DNA from 4 places in the Alteromonas sp. MmMcT2-5 genome. Region 3 is predicted to be linked to each of the others. Evidence: predicted binding sites of a transcription regulator. Region 3 holds the regulator's gene; each other region holds the start of a gene.

Evidence for each region. Region 3 encodes FNR, which switches genes on or off when oxygen is low (the NO sensors DNR and NnrR bind a similar motif). Its sites were predicted from a motif close to TTGATCTAGATCAA; they were not measured.
Region 1: yegQ (tRNA 5-hydroxyuridine modification protein YegQ) is a predicted target of FNR. The motif match lies at 950-963, and genes of this name have one in related genera.
Region 2: clpB (ATP-dependent chaperone ClpB) is a predicted target of FNR. The motif match lies at 1,170-1,183, and genes of this name have one in related genera.
Region 4: MHN09_RS00390 (Hsp20/alpha crystallin family protein) is a predicted target of FNR. The motif match lies at 994-1,007, and genes of this name have one in related genera.

What each region holds. Positions count from the first base shown of each region.
Region 1 covers NZ_JAKRFB010000021.1:18,202-20,409, reverse strand. Annotated here, with positions in the region: gene MHN09_RS10560 (zinc-dependent metalloprotease) at 1-717, opposite strand, end outside; gene yegQ (tRNA 5-hydroxyuridine modification protein YegQ) at 1,051-2,208, shown strand, end outside.
Region 2 covers NZ_JAKRFB010000050.1:16,052-18,259, reverse strand. Annotated here, with positions in the region: gene rluD (23S rRNA pseudouridine(1911/1915/1917) synthase RluD) at 1-356, shown strand, start outside; gene pgeF (peptidoglycan editing factor PgeF) at 373-1,128, shown strand; gene clpB (ATP-dependent chaperone ClpB) at 1,377-2,208, shown strand, end outside.
Region 3 covers NZ_JAKRFB010000022.1:66,260-68,467, reverse strand. Annotated here, with positions in the region: gene MHN09_RS11130 (sulfite exporter TauE/SafE family protein) at 1-356, shown strand, start outside; gene fnr (fumarate/nitrate reduction transcriptional regulator Fnr) at 402-1,139, shown strand; gene uspE (universal stress protein UspE) at 1,384-2,208, shown strand, end outside.
Region 4 covers NZ_JAKRFB010000001.1:77,853-80,060, forward strand. Annotated here, with positions in the region: gene glgC (glucose-1-phosphate adenylyltransferase) at 1-351, opposite strand, end outside; gene MHN09_RS00390 (Hsp20/alpha crystallin family protein) at 392-889, opposite strand.

The sequences.
Region 1 (2,208 bases), on a different contig from region 3:
ATGCAAATGCACCGACAAGCTTTCTGGGTCGGGCGTAACTTGCTGCACGTATTCGCCTGGCTTCTTACCTGCAAAGGTGACTAAAGCCTCTAATTCAGTATTCTTTTCAAAGCCTTTGGTTTTAGGTAAATACACGCCGCTTCGCATGTTATCTACGCTAAAACTGCCTTGGTTAGTTCCCGCTAAGCGATTGCCAATGCCGTGAATATCGCTTAATAAGAACGGTGTGTAATCTATTAGACTGGCACGGTCGTTTTTGGCTACCAGCGTAAAACCTGCGATAACCGAATCAGCAAAGGCTTCATCAATGCTCTGTTTCTCAGCGTCGCTGCCGTGAGCTGCTCGATATTTGGTGTTGTGCTGCTTTAATAAAACCTTGTTTCCAAATTTTTCAAAGCTTACTAAACGCGTATTGCCTAGCTGGCCGCGATCAAGGCCAATGTCGTTAGACCCTACGCCATACGGCAAACTACTTTGAAACAGGTATTCGGCGTGGTCTGTTGGCACCGCCAAGTAAACTTTGTCACTTTCATCGTCATAGTAAACAGGAATTAAGCCATCTTTTTTGGTCATATCGCTGGTGAATTCACCAATGCTTGGCAGCGCTGCCAATGCGGAAGACGTAGACACGACAAATAATACGGTAATCGCAATGGCCGATTTGCCCGATGCTTTTACTTGTCGCGCCGCTTTATGAAAAATGTTCAATTGCAGCATGCAGTTAGTCCTTATTATTGTGAATTTCTAGCCTACCCTATGTGGTGGGTTTTGCCCATGGTAGTTCATCGTTTAGTGCGCTCTTTTTGCTTGTTATTTAGCTGTGAACAGGCTTGGTTTTTCCTACCGAAGGTAATGCACTAAAAACGCAACTATATGGAAGAAAACAGCTGGCATTGACTCTGCTCAATTGCCGTTTAAACATTCAAAAACATGAGCGACAACAAATTATTTGATCTTGGTCAACACCAAGCTTTGTTTGAGTTGTAGAGGTATTTTACGGCTTATAAAATCCGCCGCCTTGTTTAAAGCGTCTAGTAGCGGTTTTTATCTATGACTTCAAAATTATCACCTAATCGCAGCTCTTCTAACCTACGTGAAGACTCAGTTTCAACATTGCCAAACCAAACGTTAATCGCGCCAGAGTTGCTTGCACCTGCGGGTAGCTTACGCAACATGCGCTACGCTTTCGCCTATGGCGCTGATGCTGTTTATGCTGGGCAGCCACGCTACTCGCTTCGCGTAAGAAACAACGAATTCAGCCTTGAAAACTTAGCGATAGGCATAGAAGAAGCACATGCTTTAGGTAAAAAGTTCTATGTAGTAAGCAACATTGCTCCGCACAACAGTAAGCTAGGTACCTACTTAAAAGATATTTCACCAGTAATTGCTATGAAGCCCGATGCGTTAATTATGTCGGACCCAGGGCTTATTATGATGGTGCGCGACGCCTTCCCTGAAATGCCTATTCACTTGAGTGTGCAGGCCAATGCGGTGAACTACGCCACGGTGAAGTTTTGGCAGAAACAAGGCATAGAGCGCGTTATTTTGTCCCGAGAGCTCTCTTTGGAAGAAATTGAAACTATTCGCGAGCATGTTCCAGACATGGAGTTGGAAGTGTTTGTGCATGGCGCGCTTTGTATGGCGTATTCGGGGCGCTGCTTATTGTCTGGATATATGAATAAACGCGATCCTAATCAGGGCACTTGTACCAATGCTTGTCGATGGTCTTACGATGTTAAGGCAGGCGAGGAAAACGAAACTGGCGACATCGTTCTAACCAGTGAGATTAATAAGGCAGTTACAGCACCTCAAGTGGTAAATCCTACCCTTGGTGAAGGCACGCCAAGCCCCAAAGTGTTTATGTTAGAAGAAAAGGAAAAGCCTGGAGAACTGATGCCAGCTTTTGAAGACGAACATGGCACCTATATTATGAATTCTAAAGATTTGCGTGCCGTGCAACATGTTGGCAGGTTAACCCAAATGGGCGTGCATAGTTTAAAAATAGAAGGCCGCACTAAATCACATTACTACTGTGCCCGAACCGCTCAAGTCTATAGAAAAGCAATTGACGACGCGGTAGCAGGAAAGCCTTTTGATAGTACATTAATGGGAAGCTTGGAAACTTTAGCTCATCGAGGTTATACCGAGGGTTTCTTGCGTCGCCATGCGCACCACGCGTATCAGAACTATGAGTATGGCCACTCAGTC
Region 2 (2,208 bases), on a different contig from region 3:
CAGCGGTCACTCATTTTCGTGTTATCGAAAAATTTCGCGCATACACGCACCTGCGTTTGAAGCTTGAAACTGGCCGTACGCACCAAATCCGCGTACACATGGCCCACATTAAGCATCCTTTGCTTGGCGACCAAGTTTATGGCGGGCGTCCTCGTCTTCCTAAAGGGGCGTCAGAAGAATTTATCGCTGCGCTTCGCGGATTCCAACGTCAGGCGTTGCACGCCGCACAGCTCTCGCTGTTTCACCCTGAAACTGAAGAGTGGATGACGTGGAAAGCTCCCCTACCTCAAGATATGCAGGACTTGCTTAAAGCCGTGAAAAAAGACACCGCGGACAATCCACAAGATATGCTTTAATGAGTAAGGCGAACTTATGACATTGTCAGATGCAAATTCACCTATATCATCCACGCTGGATTTGATTACGCCAGCGTGGTCATGTCCCGCAAATGTTGTTGCATACACAACGACAAGAATGGGAGGTACAAGCATAGGGGATTTTGCAGGTTTAAACGTTGGCGCCCACGTGGGGGACGACCTCCTACTAGTGAAAGCCAATAGACGCCTGATTCCACATAGTGAAAAGATCACATGGTTGGAGCAAGTGCACAGCAACCGCGTGGTGTCATTGCCGAGCGCAGATACCACCGCTGATGCGTCGTATTCTTCTTCAACATCGCATTTTTGTGCGGTAATGACCGCAGACTGCGTGCCCATTTTATTGTGTGATGAAAGCGGTCAAGAAGTGGCGGCAGTACATGCTGGTTGGAAAGGTCTCGATACTAACATTATCGGAAGTGCTGTTTCACACTTTGGCAGCGATGCAAAAAAACTCATCGCTTGGGTTGGTCCTGCAATCAGCGGGCCCTGCTACGAAGTTGATGCACAGTTGGCGAGTAAGTTTCGCCATATAGACGGTGCCATTGCCAATAGCTCTAATAGAGGGAAGTACTTATTAGATCTACCTCTAGTGGCACAGGTGCAATTGCAGCAAGCTGGCGTTGAGAGTATTACACAAAGTAACTTGTGTACTTACACTGACGAACAGCGTTTTTACTCTCACCGAAGAGCTACACATCAAAATAAGCGCACGACTGGGCGTATAGTTAGCGTAATAGGCCTGCTTTAAACTATTTAAAAAAAGGCGGCAGTTTTAGTCTGATCAAACAGTTGCGCTAGATCAAACTTCATACATTATTTGTTATCTTTTTGGCTAACTTTTTAATCTCATACTTGAATCGCAATTGAGCAGCCTACATAACTAGAACATAAAGAATGCCATTCCGCATAGAGCATTACCCACTCAGCGAGAGTTAAAATGTTCGTAATCGCGGCGTGTTAACGCAGGTATAGTTGTTCATTAATTAGGTTGAGATTATGAGACTAGATAGATTTACCAGTAAATTTCAGCTCGCAATATCCGATGCTCAATCACTCGCATTGGGGCGAGATCATCAATACATTGAACCTGTCCATTTAATGACTGCCATGCTAAATCAGCAAGGCGGGTCAGTACGCCCTTTGCTTGACCAAGCAAACATCAATGTAAATGCGCTACGCTCAGCACTGAGCCAAGCTATTGAGCGCCTACCTCGTATTGAAGGCATTGGGGGAGATGTTCAATTAAGTAAAGACAGCGGCATTTTGCTAAATCTTTGTGACAAGATAGCGCAGCAGCGAAAAGACGAATACATCACTTCAGAAATCTTTGTTCTAGCGGCGCTACAAGATAAAGGGCGCTTGGGGGAAATCCTCAAAAGCCTGAATATCACTAAAGAAGCTATTGAAAGCGCAATAGACGACATGCGTGGTGGCCAGAAGGTCACGGATCCTAATGCTGAAGATGTACGTCAAGCGCTTGAAAAATACACGACAGATTTAACCGAGCGAGCAGAACAAGGCAAGCTCGACCCGGTCATTGGTCGAGACGATGAGATTCGCCGAACTGTTCAAGTACTGCAGCGTCGAACCAAAAACAACCCAGTACTCATTGGTGAGCCGGGTGTGGGTAAAACGGCTATTGTTGAAGGGTTGGCTCAGCGCATCATTAATGGCGAAGTGCCTGAGGGCTTAAAGAACAAGCGTGTTCTTGCCCTTGATATGGGCGCGTTAGTGGCGGGAGCTAAATATCGCGGTGAGTTTGAAGAACGCCTTAAAGCAGTGCTTAATGAGCTGGCTAAAGAAGAAGGCCGCGTGATCTTATTCGTTG
Region 3 (2,208 bases):
GCTTAACAGTGCTGGAAAATGCGGGTAAAGGCCTATTTTCCAAAGTCCAGCCGCTTTCAAAACGCTTTTTGCCCTTTAAGACCCCTTTAAGTGCGTTGCCTTATGGTTTTATTTGGGGTTGGCTTCCTTGCGGTTTGGTGTATTCCACACTTACCTGGTCTCTCGCGGCGGGTAACGCGCTAGAAGGCGCTGCTATTATGTTCTTCTTCGGTTTGGGTACATTACCCACCTTGCTCGCTGCAAGCGCTGGTAGCCAATATATTGTTCGAAGTTTTCAACATAACCATTTTAGACAAATTATTGCAGTAATAATGGCAATATATGCAGCTTATCTTATTCATGGCGCAATCGTTTAAAAATGGGTGTATTATTGTCGGGTATTCTTTTAGAGAGCGTGCATTATGAGCAAAGGAAGCCAATTTTCTATTCACTGTCAAAACTGTAGTTTCAGTCACCTGTGTTTACCGGTGGCGTTAAACAAAACAGAAATCGAGTCTCTTGACGATATTATTGAACGCAAGAAGCCGCTTCATAAAGGTGACACGCTGATTCAAACTGGTGATAAATTCCGTTCTCTATTTGCAGTGAGAACCGGTTCATTCAAATCATTTGTGACTAATACCGAAGGTGAAGAACAGATTACCGGCTTCCACTTTCCTGGTGATATTATCGGTTTCGATGCATTAAGAGAGAACAAACACCAAAGCTATACTTCTGCGTTAGAAACTGCCATGGTGTGTGAGCTTCCCTACGAGACCCTCGACGAAATGTCAGTGCAATTTCCAAAGCTGCGCCACCAGATCATGAGCTTCATGAGCGCTGAAATAAAACAAGATCACGACATGATCATGCTTTTAAACAAGCGTACCGCAGAAGAGCGCTTACTGTATTTTATCTCACACCTGTCGCAACGCTTTGAAGAGCGTGGCTTTTCCCATAGAGAATTCCACTTAACCATGACGCGCAACGAAATTGGAAACTATTTAGGATTAACGATTGAAACGATTAGTCGTCTGTTAAGCCGTTTTCAAAAAGACAACATCATAAAAGTAGACGGCAAGCTTATTACTATTTTGGATTTCGATAGGCTAAACACCAAACTAGCGGCGCTTAACGGCCCTAGCGTTGTCTGCGGTTAGTCCTTTTTAAGTGTTAAATAAGGCGCGCACTAAGCGCGCTTTTTTGTAACCTGTGTTAGCCACCTATCTACCCTTTCAGCGCCACGCCGGTTGCTCCATATTCAATTAGGTAGGTTCACTCATGGTCGCCTCGTAAAATTCTTGATCTAAAACAACTTACGTTTTTCCCAATGTCGTTTATAGTTAGTATTAGAAAGCTTCGATTTCGACAGCCGCTACTAAGTTTCGTAGTTAGGGGGACGTTATGATTGAGTGTAAACGAATTCTGGCCGTGGTAGATGCCGAGCGCGATAACCAACCTGCACTAAGCCGAGCTTATGAACTCGCTTCAAAAACAGGCGCTTCAGTTACCGCAATGATGGTGGTATACGACTTATCTTATGATATGACGACCATGCTTAGCCCGGATGAGCGCGAGTCAATGCGCGATGCAGTTACAAAGGAGCATGCAAAATGGCTTGCCACCCACTTAAGAGAACAAGGATTCACTGAAACTGATATCGTTGTAGAATGGAATAATCGTGCGTATGAGTCGATCATTTACTACACCCTAAACAATCAGATAGATTTAGTGGTAAAGGCAACCAAAAAGCACGACGATCTTGCTTCTGTTATTTTCACCCCCACCGACTGGCATTTAATGCGTAAATGCCCTCGCCCAGTATTGCTCGTTAAAGAGCACGACTGGCCAGAAGGAGGAGAGATTATTGCTGCAGTAAACGTAGGCAGTGAAGACGATGAGCATGCCGCACTTAACGATAAGCTCACCCTCATTGCTAACGACTACGCCTCTTTATTGAAAGGGAGCGTAAATTTGGTCAACAGTTACCCTTCTACACCACTTAATATCGCCATAGAAGTACCTGAGTTCGACCCCGATACCTATCACGACGCGGTAAAAAATCATCATTTAAAAGAAATGCGTAGTCACGCGTTAAAGTACGGTATTCCTGAAAACAAATGCGTAGTAAGAGAAGGCCTTCCGGAAAAAGTTATCCCGCAAGTGGCAAAAAGACTGGATGCAGAGCTGGTTGTTATTGGTACCGTTGGCCGTGTGGGCATTTCAGCG
Region 4 (2,208 bases), on a different contig from region 3:
GTTCTGATAGCACGCGTCTGCCGTTCCCTGATACCAGCTTTCAGACCGTTGTTGTGATGCCGCTAAAATATCCAATCGACCGCCAAAGCTGTTGTTCAACGGGCTCCAATGCTGCATCAAATGGCGAATTAAACACTGTGACTTATACTGAGTCAGCACGGCAATTTGCTTTAGACCTGAATTAACACAGTTCGATAATGGAAAATCTATAATACGACAGTGGCTCCCAAACTCTAGTACAGGCTTAGCGCGCATTTTGGTTAATTCTTTCAACCTTGAGCCCTGGCCACCGGCCAAGACTAAAACTAAGGTATCTTTCATTATCTGGTAAATATCTGTTTCAGCATTCATATCAGGCTCCGAATTCAGCCGTCCCTGGCGCTATTTGTATCTAGTCTGTTATCTCAATCTTACGCTGTAATTCCTGTGCTTTAGCCGATTTAGGAAGAAGTATCTTGAGTACTCCTTTCTTAAAATTTGCGTTAATAGCATCTTGCTCTACGCTCACAGGTAACCTGAAACTACGCTGAAAACTGCCGTAACTACGTTCCATCACGTGTATGTTGTCTTCTTTATCTTCATCGCTTTCATACTTCTTCTCCCCGCTTATAGTGAGAATGTCGTCTGACAGCGATAGTTTTATGTCCTTACTCTCTAACCCCGGTAATTCCGCAGTCAATTCATAGCTTTTTTTACGCTCAACAATATCGACCTTGGGCGTAACGAAATCTAGTTTGGTGTCTATAAGACCGGAGGACTCTTTTGAAAAGGGAAAATGACTAGAAAAATCTTGAAAGAAGTTATCAAGGGCCTTTTGTCCAAAGAAGCTAGACAAGAAGCTGTTTGATTTACTGTCACTGGAACGATTAGTTATGGGTAAATTACTCATAATAAGTCTCCTATCGCAATAATAAGTAGATTATGGTGAGCCGAACTACCTAAGCTTTGACTTATCAGCTGCTAATAGTTAACAAGATTTAATCGCTAATGATATTGATCCCAGTCAATATAAGAATAGTTTATTTTTTAATCGATAGTGGAAAAGGTATTGCAAATTTTCACCGCGCTTTAGACAAGCGTAAACGGAGCACGATTAGATATTCGCTCTTATATGCTTATAACTAATATGTCGTCTGCATTGCTATGCCATTGAGGAAAAGTACCGTCCATTAAACTTGTAGTCACAAGCTTAGCTTTCAAAGTAACTCAAGATGTAGGTAAACTTTGCTAACGCTTTCTTGGTTGTCCTCTCGTTTCCTAGCATATTTACAAAAATGCATTTTTGCCTCATTCGCTTGTAAGACATTTCCTACAAACGCTGTGAGTGATCTTACCTAAATTCTGAAATAAAAAATTATACTAAAGTATAAAGTCTTTGATTCTATTGCATATTTTTAAAAGTAGTCGAAAGTCGTACAAAAAACTTTCTTAAATCCCTGTAATTCAATATGGCGGTAATAATTGGAAGGGATACTATGAACATGTCACAAGGAAACACGACGAGTCACGGATTGAGTAAGGAATCATCAACGGAATAAGTTAGGACAACTTAAGGATGAGACTCTCACAAGGCAGTGAGTAAAGGGAAGAGAAAGCAGATAGGATGCTGCATTAAACGGACGTTGAAAACGGATTTGATAGGGAATAAAGGAATTCAAGGACGAGAAACGTGATAGGACATCACAAACAGGACGTTGCAGGGATAAAGGGACTAAAGCTAGCAAGGAGCTAGAGGCAAGGAGCCAACGGCAGGAGAGCCATCAAGGAATTTCTAGTTTGCATGGACGATCAAACCAAGGATGAAAGAAGGACATGCTAAAGGATTAGCAAAGCTGTAGCAGGATGTGCAGCGAAAAATGGAACGAAGGAAGGGATCGTCAGCGGAGCCTGACAAGGACAGCCTCAGGATGAGGAACACTGCATGTAGGATGTGCAGTAATTTAGGAAAAAAGGAAAGGGACCTACGCATGGAAGTGTAGCTCGCACAGGAAGGCGCGAGAGTAGATGGAAAGGGGCGTATACGGATTTTAATCGGGAAGATTTTAGTCGCAAAGGATCGCGGAGAAGGATACTCAAAATTCCAGGAAAAAGGGGAGCCGCTAGGTTCCCCTTTTTTTGCGTTGTTTATTACCAATCCGTATGCATTTGTTATGTAAAACCTGACCTGAATGGTGAATTAAGAACCGCTCACGCTTTTTGACATAGAAG